One region of the Paraburkholderia sp. J63 genome, then DNA from elsewhere that is predicted to be linked to it. Evidence: riboswitches for the same ligand, from Rfam matches in the RefSeq annotation. Region 1 holds a riboswitch; the other holds the start of a gene.
The links. Region 1 has a riboswitch for manganese ahead of U5775_RS03285 (TMEM165/GDT1 family protein). Riboswitches for the same ligand answer to the same signal wherever they lie in the genome.
Positions count from the first base shown of each region.

Region 2: another riboswitch for manganese. It lies ahead of U5775_RS23480 (sodium:calcium antiporter); the one in region 1 lies ahead of U5775_RS03285 (TMEM165/GDT1 family protein).

Region 1 covers NZ_CAJMZF010000002.1:214,013-220,292, reverse strand. The annotation lists gene pepN (aminopeptidase N) at 1-897, opposite strand, end outside; gene U5775_RS03290 (DUF4136 domain-containing protein) at 1,153-1,836, shown strand; gene U5775_RS03285 (TMEM165/GDT1 family protein) at 1,852-2,424, opposite strand; yybP-ykoY riboswitch at 2,516-2,664, opposite strand; gene guaD (guanine deaminase) at 2,724-4,040, opposite strand; gene U5775_RS03275 (adenosine deaminase) at 4,227-5,270, opposite strand; gene xdhC (xanthine dehydrogenase accessory protein XdhC) at 5,305-6,280, opposite strand, start outside.
Region 2 covers NZ_CAJMZF010000023.1:69,739-76,018, forward strand. The annotation lists gene U5775_RS23470 (DUF4148 domain-containing protein) at 21-290, opposite strand; gene U5775_RS23475 (porin) at 886-2,058, shown strand; yybP-ykoY riboswitch at 2,110-2,297, shown strand; gene U5775_RS23480 (sodium:calcium antiporter) at 2,364-3,374, shown strand; gene U5775_RS23485 (hypothetical protein) at 3,568-5,364, shown strand; gene U5775_RS23490 (MIP/aquaporin family protein) at 5,377-6,093, opposite strand; gene glpK (glycerol kinase GlpK) at 6,230-6,280, opposite strand, start outside.

The DNA.
Region 1 (6,280 bases):
CACCACGGCCTCGATGTTGGCGAAGTCGATGTCGGTGGCCGTTTCGGGGTTCGCGAGCACGTACTTCGTGTTGAAGATGTTGAGCCCCTTGTTCTCCATCGCGCCCATGTTGAAGTCGCTCACGGCGACGATCATGAAGCGGTCGAGATCGAGCTCGAGGCCGAAGCGCCGCTCGTCCCAGCGGATCGAGTGGATCAGCGAATCCATCGCGTGGCGCGTCTTGTCGAGGTCGTGCGGCTCGACCCAGACCTGCAGCAGCTTCTCCTTGCCCGAGCCGGTCTTGATCCGCTCTTCGAGCGCGACGAGCTTGCCCGCCACCAGCGCGAACAGATAGCTCGGCTTGCGGAACGGGTCTTCCCACTTCGCATAGTGGCGGCCGTCGGGTAGCTCGCCTTCCGAGATCAGATTGCCGTTCGAGAGCAGCACCGGGTACGCGGTTTTATCGGCGCGCAGCGTGACGGTGAAAGTCGACATCACGTCGGGACGGTCGAGGAACCAGGTGATGCGGCGAAAGCCTTCGGCTTCGCATTGCGTGAAGAAGTTGCCGCTCGAGACGTAGAGCCCCGAGAGCGTGGTATTGGCTTCCGGGTTGCAGGCGCCGGTGAGCGTGAGCGTGAACGCGTCGGGCACGTTTTCGACGGTCAGGCCGTGCTCGTGCGCGTGCACGTTCTCGTAAGCGTGGCCGTCGATCTGCGCGCCGATGAATTCGAGCTGCTCGCCCATCAGTTCGAGGTGCGGCGCGGGCTTCGCATCGGGGTTGCGGCGCACGCGCAGCGTGCTCTTGACGACGGTGCGCTCGGGCACGAGGTCGAATTCGAGGTCGACGGTGTCGATCAGGAAGGCGGGCGGCGCGTAGTCTTCGCGGCGGATCACGGTGGGCGTGGCGGTATCGGACATGGTCTCGTGCGGGGAAGCTTCGGGTCGGATGGCGATATAGGGAGGCCGCGCGGGGCACGGCCGACCGCCCCATTGTACAAAGGCTCGCCCGGCTTGTCCGATGTGGCCCGAAGGCATGCGTTGCGACGCGCGCCCGAACTTTCCCGGCGGCGCGTGAGTCAGTATGATCGGGGCCTGCTGTCAGGAAGACAGCGAAGACGCCCGCGAAGAAGACCGCGCTTTCACCACCACTGGCAAGACTGCAACGAGAAGACCATGATGCCCGACCGATGGACCCGCCGCGCGCTGATGATGCTGGCGGCGCTCGCCGTGACGCTCTCCGGCTGCACCACCTACGTGACGAGCCAGGTGACCGCGTTCTCCGCGTGGGATGGCGGCAGCGACGCCACGCGCACCTACGCGTTCACGCGCAATCCGGAGCAGCAGCAGAGCATCGAGCAATCGACTTACGAGAATTTCGTCGCCGACGGGCTCTCGTCGTACGCGTTCCGCCAGGTGCCCGAGCGGCAGGCGCGCTATCTCGTGGGCCTCGCCTACGGCAGCCGCATGGATACGGTGACGGTCCCGCAGCCCGTGTTCTACAACCCCTGGCCTTCGCCATACTGGGGGCCGATCAATCCGTGGGGGCCTTGGGGACCTTGGGGCCCGGCCTACGTGAACCAGACTTATCCGGTCTATTCGCATGCGCTCGGCATCCGCATCACGGACAAAGCGAGCGGGAAGGAAGTCTATAACGTCACCGCGCGCACGTCGGGCGACGATCCATCGCTCGTGCGGGTGATGCCGTATCTGGTGCGCAGCGCGCTCTCGAACTTCCCGCTGCAGAACGGCTCGGTGCAGCAGGTGAAGCTGCCCGTGGACAAGAACGGCGTGGCGCCGAACGAGGCGTCCGCAGCGGCGCCCAATGGGGCCGCGCCGGGGGCCGCCCCGGCGAAGTAGTTTCTCAAACGTTTCTCAGACGCCCACGCCCATAATCGCAAACACGCCAAGCACCACGAACAGCACGGCGGCGATGCCGTGCACGAGCTTCGTCGGCAGCTTGTGGGCGAAGCGGTCGCCCAGCAGGATCGCGGGCACGTTGGCGATCATCATGCCGAGCGTCGTGCCGGCCACCACGCCGAAGAAGTCGTGAAAGCGCGCCGCGAGCGCGACGGTCGCGATCTGCGTCTTGTCGCCCATCTCGGCGAGAAAGAAGGTGACGACGGTGGCGCCGAACACGCCCAGCCGCGTGCGGTTGACGTTGGCTTCGCCTTCGTCGAGCTTGTCGGGCACGAGTATCCAGAAACCCATGGCGACGAAGGAGGCGGCGAGCGCCCAGCGCATCACCGAGGGCGTGATGAGCGAGCCCAGCCAGGCGCCGAGCGCGCCCGCGCCCGAGTGATTGACGAGCGTGGCGACCAGCACCCCGAGGATGATCGGCATGGGCTTGCGGTAGCGCGCCGCGAGCACGAGCGAGAGCAACTGCGTCTTGTCGCCGATTTCGGCGAGCGCGACCGCGCCGGTGGAGACGAGAAAGGCTTGATTCACGTTTTGGTGATCCTCGGGCCGGGATGAATGCGAGCGACGACCCACGACCCGCCGGGCCCTGTTGCGGCGGTCATGGGTCATCGGTCTCGCCAGGCCCGAGTTGCAAAGGCTGCGTCCGCCATGGCCGCGCGGGCCAAGTCTGTTGACGGACGCCCCCGCTTCGACGTGCGCGGCGCGCGGCAAACCCGGGGGCTCGCTGGGCGGCACGGAGCGGGGCGGCTACTCCCCAATGAGGGGTGGATTATAGCATCGGGGTTATCCGACGCCTGGCTTCGCCAAGGCCGTCGGGTTTGCGGCGATCAGCGCTTCGCCTGGTCACGGTCGCGGCGGCTATGCACGCGCGCACCGGCCGCGTAGGTCTCGAACACGGCGCGGTCGTCGCCGAGCAGCGCAAACGCGAACAGCAGCTCTTCGAGCGATTCGGCGCGCGCGGTGCGGCGCGCGAGCAGCGGCGTCGCCTGCGGATCGAGCACCACGAAGTCCGCCTCGCTTTGCGGCGCGAGCGTGCCGATCGTCCCGGCGAGATCGAGCGCGGCCGCTGCGCCCGCCGTGGCGAGCCAGAACATGCGCGTGGCCGTCAGGTGATGGCCGCCCATGCGCGCGACCTTGTGCGCCTCGTTCATCGTTTGCAGCATCGAGAACGAGGTGCCGCCGCCCACGTCGGTGGCGAGCGTGACGGGCATCTGCGATTCGTTGGCCTTGTCGAAGTCGAACAGGCCGCTGCCGAGGAACAGGTTCGAGGTCGGGCAGTGCGCCGCCACCGTGCCGGTTTGCGCCATGCGGCGGCGGTCCTCGTCGTCGAGCCAGATGCAGTGGCCGTACACGGCGCGCCGGCGCAGGAGTCCGTAATGATCGTAGACGTCGAGATAGCTGCGCTGGCGCGGGAACAGCTCCTTCACCCACTTTACTTCGTCGAGATTTTCGGCGACGTGGCTCTGGATGAAGATGTCGCCGTGCGCCTTCGCGAGCGCCTCGCACGCTTCGAGCTGCGCCTCGGTCGAGGTGGGCGCGAAGCGCGGCGTGAGTGCGTACATCTGGCGGCCGTTGTTGTGCCAGCGCGAGATGAGTTCGGCGCTGTCGTCGTAGCCGCTCTGGGCCGTGTCGCGCAGGAACTCGGGGCAGTTGCGGTCCATCAGCACCTTGCCCGCAATCATGCGCATGTTCTTCGCTTCGCTCGCCGTGAACAGCGCATCGGCTGACTGCTTGTGCACCGAGCAGTAGACGAGCGCCGTGGTCGTGCCGCACGAGAGCAGTTCGTCGACGAAAAAGCGCGCGGTCTCGAACGCCACGTTTTCGTTGGCAAAGCCGCGCTCGGTCGGGAACGTATAGGTCTCGAGCCACGGCAGCAGGCCCGGCGCCGGCGAGGCGATCATGTCGGTCTGCGGGTAGTGGATGTGCGTGTCGATGAAGCCGGGCACGATCAGCTTGTCGCGCAGGTCGTGCACCGTCGCGCCGTCGGCCACGCTGGCGCGCAGCGCGGACCACGCGCCCGAGGCGGCGACGCGGCCGTCCTCGACGATCACGACGCCGTCTTCGTGGAATACGGCGGCGTCGGGCGACTGCGCGGGGTCGCCGGTGAACGTCAACAGTTTTGCGCGATAAGCCGATTGAGTCATGGGAACAACGTCTCCGAAAATTTCAGGTATTCATGAGCAGGTTTCGTGCGCGCCTTGCGGTTTCGCAAATGGCGCGCGGCGTGCGCCGCTCCTGAAAACGCGGCGCGCAAAAGCCCCGGGCCCGGCGCGCGAGCGCCGGTCCTCAACCTCATCGAGGGTGAAGCCCTGAGCTACGTCCTGCGCGGGTCAGGCCACGGCGCCGCTCCAGTACCGATCGAGCTTCGCCATCAGCGCGACGCGTTCTTCGGGTGTCACGAACGACGCTTCGAAGCCGTTGCGCAGGATCGTGTACACCTCGTCGTCGTCGAGCTTCAGCGCGACGATGATCGCGCTGTAGTTCTCGTTCACGTAGCCGCCGAAGTAGGCGGGATCGTCGGAATTGACGGTCACCGCGACGCCTTCGTCGAGCAGCTGCTTGAGTGTGTGCTGCGTCATGTCGTCGAAGACGCAGAGCTTGGTATTCGAGAGCGGGCAGACGGTGAGGGCGACGCGCGTATCGGCGAGACGCGTGACGAGCGCCTTGTCTTCGATGCTGCGCACGCCGTGATCGACGCGATCGACCTTGAGCAGATCGAGCGCTTCGTAGATGTAGGCGGGCGGGCCTTCCTCGCCCGCGTGCGCGACGAGCTTGAGCCCCTGCGCGCGCGCCTTCTCGAACACGCGCTCGAATTTCGAGGGCGGATGGCCGCGCTCGGACGAGTCGAGCCCCACGCCGATCATGCGCGGATAGCGTTCGAAAAGCGGCAGCGCGGCGTCGAAGGTGGCGAGCGCGTCTTCTTCGCTCAGATGGCGCAGGAAGCAGAGGATCAGCTTGCTCGTGAGGCCGCGCTTTTCCGCGTCGGCGAGCGCGCGGTCGATGCCTGCGACCACGGTGTCGATCGGCACGCCGCGTTCGGTGTGCGTCTGCGGATCGAAGAATATTTCGGAGTGCACGACGTTATCCGCGAGCGCGCGCTCGCAGTAGGCCATCGTCATGTCGTAGAAGTCCTGCTCTTTGAGCAGCACGCTCGCGCCTGCGTAATAGATGTCGAGGAACGACTGCAGGTCGGTGAACGCGTAGGCCGCGCGCAGCGCGTCGATCGATTCGTACGCGAGCTTGACGTGATTGCGCTGCGCGAGCGCGAAGATCAGCTCCGGTTCGAGCGAGCCTTCGATATGGATGTGCAGCTCGGCCTTCGGTGCGCGCGCGGCTTTTTCTACGAGCGGGTTGACTGGGGTCGTGATGGTCATGGTTTGGTCGATCAGGTTCGTTCAGTGAATGACATCACGCGGAATGGGTTGTGCCCGGAGCCGCAACGCCTGCATGCCCTGGCGCATGCATGGCCGCCGTTGCCGCCTCGATCGCCTGCAGCAATTGCGCGGCGGCCGAGATCGCGATCACTTCGGGCGACTTGTCGACGATGCCGTCCACGCCGAGCGGGCAGTTCATGCGCGCGATTTGCAGCGGGTCGATGCCGCGCGCGGCGAGCCGGTGCTCGAACTGCTTGCGCTTCGTGTGCGAGCCGATCATGCCGAAGAACACGAAGTCGCCGCGGCGCAGGATGCGCTCGGCGAGTTCGAGGTCGAGCGAATGATCGTGCGTCATCACGATGAAGCTCGTGCCGGGCGGGGCGGCGTCGATGGCTTCGTCGGGTGCGTCGTTGGCGTCGATCGCGACGTTGGGCGCGTTAAGCGCCGCGAACGCTTCCGGCGAGGGAAACGCGGCGTCGCGCGCGTCCACCCAGCGCACGCGGCACGGCAGCGTGCCGAGCACGCGCACGAGCGCCGCGCCCACGTGGCCCGCGCCGAACAGCACGACGGGCCAGTCGTTCGGCGCGACGGTTTCGGTGAGCAGCAGCGTGCCGTCGCCTTGACTGGCGGCGCCTGTGTCCCAGAGCAGGCAATCGGGCGTTTCCACGCCGGGCTCGGGCTCCGAGAGCATGACGGCCACCGCCGCGCCATCGGCTTCGGGCTGATTGACGCCGGTGGGTGCACCGGCGGGCGTCCCATTCCGCGAGGAGCGGAATGATACGCTACGAACGGTCGATGCGCCCGCCGCGAGCCGGCGCGCGAGCGTGGCGAGCCAGCCGAGGTCGGACACGTCGAGGCGCTCGAACGCGAGCACGACCGCGCCGCCGCAGCACTGGCCGAGGCTGGGCCCAAGCGCAAAGCGCTTGAGGCGCCGTGCATGCGGCATGCGCATGCCGTCGCGCAGCACCTGGCGCGCGGTCTCGATGGCCTTCCATTCGAGGTGGCCGCCG
Region 2 (6,280 bases), on a different contig from region 1:
GACGGCTGTGCCCGGTCGCGTCAGTGGTGGGCGTAGACCGTGCTGTTGAGCAGTTTCAGTTGACCGTCCTGCTCGGCTTCAACGAGCTCGTGACGCACCTGGGCACGCGTGATGTGAGCCGTGCCGTCGCTGTTCCATGCGGGGTCGGCGGGCGCTGCCGCCGCCTGCGCCGCGGCGCCGGGCGCCATGCCGGGCGTCGCACTGTCTGGTGCGGCACTCCCTTGTGCATGCGCGAACGCCGACAGCGACAACATGAGCGCGGCACACGCGCAGTTCAAGCTCTTCTTCACTTCAGACTCCTGTCCGGCCACGTGGCCTTCACCGTTGACTGTTCCGGCGCGCCTGCACGCCGGTTCCCGATGCATCGCGCTACGGCAATGCAATTCATGCGGCAAGGATAGAGGCGCGAACCCTCGCGAATATCCGCAGGGAAATGAAGAAATGTTTAAGATCCGGCACAGGGCTGGCACGTCGCCTGTAGCCATCGGGATGAACACGAATTCGATCAATTGTCCTGATCGAATCGCGCGACGAATCGCACCTCGAATACCCGCGCTAAAGCCCGCGCGCGTGACGGGCCACACACCGTAATCTGCGCGCTGCACCTCCATCGGTGTGCTTATGCACACATGGCGACGCCGCGAATAGCCGCAAAAAAACAACACCTTCGCGCGCCACGCCCTTGCAGCGCCGTCCAGACGGGACGCACACGCAACTGCGTTTTCTGAAACTCAGTCTTTCCGTTTTTCAAATTCGCCCGCACCGCGCGTTACGCATAATCGCCCCTGAATTTGCCCGGCGCACTACCAGGCGCAGTTGCCGCGCTGCGATTCGTTTTCATGAAGTACACGCTCTCTCACGCCATTTTTTAATGAATATTCGCCAATGAAAAAAACCGCTCTGGCTCTCGCCGCCACGCTGGCCTCCATCGCCTCCGCCGCTCATGCGCAAAGCAGCGTGACGCTCTATGGCGCGCTCGACACCTCGGTCGCCTTCTTCGGCAACCAGGCGGGCAAGCATGGTTCGGGCAACACGTTCGAAATGATGTCCGGCAACGTCTCGCCGAACCTCTGGGGCCTGAAGGGCACCGAGGATCTCGGCAACGGCCTCTCCGCCATCTTCAAGCTCGAAAGCGGCTTCAACATCGACAACGGCAAGCAAGGCCAGGGCGACCGCATGTTCGGCCGTACCGCGATGGTGGGCCTGAACTCGAGCACGGCCGGCAGCGTCACCTTGGGCCGCCAGTACGATCCACTGATCGACCTGCTCCAGCCGATGACCGACGACGTGAACTTCGGCTCCGCGTTCGCCACGCCGGGCGACATGGACAACTACGACAACAGCTACCGCACCAACAACTCGGTCAAGTACACGAGCCCGAACTGGGCGGGCCTGCAGGTGAGCGCGATGTACGCGTTCGGCGGCCAGGCGGGCAGCATGGGCGCGGGGCAAACGTGGGCCGTCGCCGCTGCGTACAACCACGGTCCGTTCGGCTTCGGCGCGGGCTATTTCAAGGCCAACAGCAACAGCGGCACGGCGGCTTCGTTCGACGGCCTGAACCCGAACACCGACGTCAACGTCGATTCGCCGGCGATCACGGGAGGCTTCGTTTCGGCCAACTCGCTGCAGATCATCCGCGCGGTGGGCGACTACAACTATGGCCCGATGACCTTCGGTCTCTCGTACAGCAATGTCGATTACGCGAACTACCAGAGCGCGTACGGCTCGAACAGCGACACGAAGTTCAACACGGGCCAGGCCTTCATCAACTACCAGGTGACGCCGGTCGCGCTGATCGGCTTCGGCTACAACTACACGAAGGGTCACGGCAACGGGGTGGACGCGAGCTATAGCCAGTTCAGCCTCGGCGGCGACTACTTCCTCTCGAAGCGCACCGACATCTACGTGCTCGCGGGCTACCAGAAGGCATCGGGCCACACGATCGACGCCGATACGGGCGCGCTCGTCGACGCCAACGCCTCGTTCGCCGACTTCGGTAACGACGCGACCACCAACAAGCAGGCCATGGCGATGATCGGCGTGCGCCACCACTTCTGATCGAATCGAAGCGCTCCGCTTTGCCCCCGCGCGGTCACATTCGTCGGCTATAATGCGCGGGTCTTAGGGGAGTAGTCTGCGTCGCGCGCAATGCGTGACGCGCCGGCGTCAACATGATTGGCACGCAGTGCCATGGCGCCGGCAGCCGTTGTTCGGCCTGACGAGACCTATGACGTTATCCCTCACACCCGGGCTGGGCGGGGGGATCGCGTCATTGGTCCGTTCGTCCAGCCCGAGGAATGCGCCTACCCCATGTCCCGCTTTTTTCGCCTGCACAGCCACGCTCACGCGATGGAGCGTGCGTCATGATCTGGACGTTCGCCCTGCTCATCGCCTCCGCCGGCATCATCTATCTTTCGTGCGAGACCTTCGTCAACGCCGTGGAATGGCTCGGCCAGAAACTCAAGGTCACGCAGACGGCCACCGGCACGATCCTCGCCGCCTTCGGCACCGCGCTGCCCGAGAGCGTGGTCACGCTCGTGGCCGTCGCGTTCGGCGCGGATGCCGCGCACAAGGAAATCGGCATCGGCGCGGCCATTGGCGGCCCGCTCGCGCTCAGCACCGTCGCCTATGCGGTGGTGGGCGTCGCGTTGCTGGCGACAGCCGCGCGAGCGGGCCGCGCGCGCGCCGGCATCGTGGACGCCGACACACGCCGCCTGCGCCGCGACCAGCTCTGGTTCCTTGCGATCTTCGTCGTGAAGATCGGGCTCGGGCTCGTGGTGTTCAGCTTCAAGCCGCTACTCGGCCTGGCGTTTCTCGCGGCCTACGCGGTCTATTGCTGGAAGGAGCTCAGCGACGACGGAAGCGATGATCAAGTTGAAGACGTGGGGCTGGAGCCGCTCAAGCTGCGTCCGCGCGATGCGAACCCATCGCTGTTCTGGATCCTGCTGCAGACCCTCGGCGCGCTCGCCGTGATCTTCTTCGCCTCGCATCTCTTCGTGCAGCAGATTGGCGCGGTGGGGCCGTGGCTTGGCCTGAGCCCGCAATTGACGGCGCTGCTCTTCAGCCCGATCGCCACCGAGCTGCCCGAGATCATGAACGCGATCATCTGGGTACGCCAGGGCAAGGAGCGGCTTGCGCTCGCGAACATCAGCGGCGCGATGATGATCCAGGCGACCATTCCCACCGCGTTCGGCCTGTTCTTCACGCCGTGGCACCTGGGCACGCCGTCTATCCTCGCCGCGTTCACGACCATGCTCGCGATCCTGTTCCTGCAATGGGCGTTCCGCGCCCCGCAAGTGAAGAGCCGCCAGCTCACGCACGTGGGCTGGCTCTATGCGGCGTTTGCGGTTGTGCTCTGCGTGATTCCGAAGTGATGCGTGGGGACGCGTCAGCATCATCTTGAAGTTGATTGCCTGCATCGCGGCCCGACATGCTCGGGCCGCGTGCTTGAAATTTGCCCGTTTTCAGACTGATCCTATCGATTCCGCCACGAACGCCGCGAGAGCATTGCTTGCGAAATGGGAACCCCCATCCGTCGCTCATTGAATTCCTCGTGGAAATGCGTGAATGAATACATCAATCTCATCGGCGGGCGATACGTTTTTACCGGTCTTCAGGTCATTGCAATCCGATGGCTTCCATGCCGCGCAACAACTCGCCATGGCATTCGATCGCGCCGGCCAAAGCGTCCTGCTTGAGGCAGACCTGATAGCGGGCGTTGGCATGAACATCACGCCGGAGCAAACGGCTCAAGAAACTCCCTGTGTTCCGCCCCCCGGCATTCGACTCCTGCGATGGGCATTATTCGCAGGGGTATCGGGTCGCAAAAGCATCTCGTTGGAACTCCTGACGATTGCGTCCCAGACCCTCGATCCGGACGAGACCCTGCAATGGGCAACCTGGATAGAGGAAAAGATCGCTAGCCGCGCGACGGCGTTGCAACTCATGGCCGCGCTGGCGACCGCTTACGCGAACGATGCCCGCAGACAATGGCTGATCGCGTGCGCGGTATCCGGCCATACCGACGAAGCTTCACTGAGGTTGCGCCAGGCGACTTTGCTGCGCGCATGGCAGGTCAATCCGATGATTGATCCGGCATTGCCACTGCAACTGGCTTTGGAACGGCGCTTTGCGGGCGACTGGCAAGCGGTCGAGCCTATCTGCCGCGCGCAGCTCGCCCGCAGTCCCGGCGACCTCGAAATGTCGTGGCAACTGGCCTGTGCTCAGTGGCACCGCCATGACCCCGCTGCGGCCGAGGCAACCATGCGCGCCGCCGACGCCTTCCACCCGGGAAACAGCGACCTTATCGCTGCAGTGGCCCAGTTTGTTGCGGAGCAGGCGCGTTACGGCGCGGCACGGCAATTGTACGAACGTGCGCTCGAACTCCAACCGAACATGCCGACGCCATCGGTCGACCTCGCCGAACTCGAACTACGCGACGACGACTGGCCGCGCGGCTGGGCGCGATACGAAGCGCGCCTCACGCGAACGGACCGCGGTGCAAACAGCGTCGTGTCCATCATGGGGCGCCTGGCTCCGCACTGGACGGGCCAGTCGCTCGAAGGCCGCACGCTGCTGGTCTATAGCGAGCAGGGAAGCGGCGACGACATTCAGATGGTGCGCCTGGTCCCCGCGCTCGCGGCACGCGTGCAGGCGCAAGGCGGCCGTCTGGTGCTGGCCAGCAAGCGCATACTGCGCTCGCTCTTTTCGCGCTATTACGCGCCTTGCATCGAGATCGAAGCGAGAAACTACACGGAGCATGGGACTCCTGACTATTGCCTGCCCATGATGAGCGTGCCGTTCGCTCTGCGCCTGAAGCCGGAGCAGGTGCACGGCGCGCCCTATCTCATGCCGGACCCTGCGCGTGCCGCGCAATGGCGGTCTCGTGTCCGCGAGGCGACGCCGTTGCACGACGCGCTTCAGATCGGCCTCGTTTGGCGGGGCAACCCCAGCCACCGGCGTGACGCACAGCGTTCAATGGCGCTCGAAACGCTGGCGCCGCTCTTCGCGTTGAAGAATCGGGTTTTCCATCCGCTTACGCCGGGGCATACGAATCTGCCGGCGAACGTGCCCCACTGCGATTTGACGCCCTGGTACCGGGACGGCTTCGAAGATGTGGCCGCGCATGTCTGCGCGCTCGATGCGGTCGTGACGATCGACAGCGCGCCGCTGCATCTCGGTGGCGCGCTCGGCGTACCCGTGCTGGCGATGCTCGATTGCGTTTCGCAATGGGCCTGGGGAACCCAGGAAACACAGCGGTGGTACGACAGCGTGACCTTGTTCCGGCAGCCCAGGCCCGGCGATTGGCAGCCGGTGGTCGCGCGTGTCGCCGAGCGCCTGGCCGCCTTCAACGCCTCATCTTGAGGCACCTGGCACTCAATGCATCGCGTGCAAATACAGATACAGCGATGAAGCCGCCACGCCGCCCGCGAGCGGCCCGAGCACCGGAATCCACGCATAGCGCCAGTCGCTGTCACGCTTGCCCGGGATCGGCAGCAGCGCATGCATGATGCGCGGCGAGAGATCGCGCGCCGGGCTCATCGCGTAGCCCGTGGGACCGCCTAGCGAAATGCCGATGCCGAGCACGAGCAGGCCGACCGGCAGCGCATCGAGCGCGCCAAGCCCCACTTGCGGCGAGGCCAGATACAGCACGCCGAGAATCAGCACGAAGGTGCAGATGGCTTCGGTGATCACGTTGTGGCGCACGCTGCGGATCGCGGGCGCGGTGCAGAACACGGCGAGCTTAAGATCGGGGTCCGCTTCGTTCGCGAAGTGCTGACGATAGGCGAGCCACACGAGAAAGGCCCCCGCCATGCCGCCGAGCATCTGCGCGGCGATATAGCCGCCCACCTTCGACCACGCGAACTTGCCCGCGAGCGCGAGGCTGATCGTCACGATCGGGTTCAGATGCGCGCCGCTATACGAGGCGGTCACGTACACAGCCACGAACACGGCCATCGCCCAGCCCATCACGATGACGATGAGGTCGGCGCCGCGGCCTTTGGTCTTCGCGAGCAGCACGTTGGCGACCGCGCCGTTGCCGAGCAGCACGAGAATGGCCGTGCCGATGAATTCAGCAATATAGGGTGACATTTGAGTGTGTCTCTCTTTGATTGGCGAAGCGGGCGCGCGCAGCCGACGCAATGCGGCCGCGCGGCCCGCCCGCGGATTATTGTGTTTATGGGTCGAACGATTGAGCGAGATGCTTTTGCTGGATGCCGTGGCGGATTTACTGCGCGTCGTCGGCCCACGACTTGGCGGCGCGCACCGCGCGTTGCCA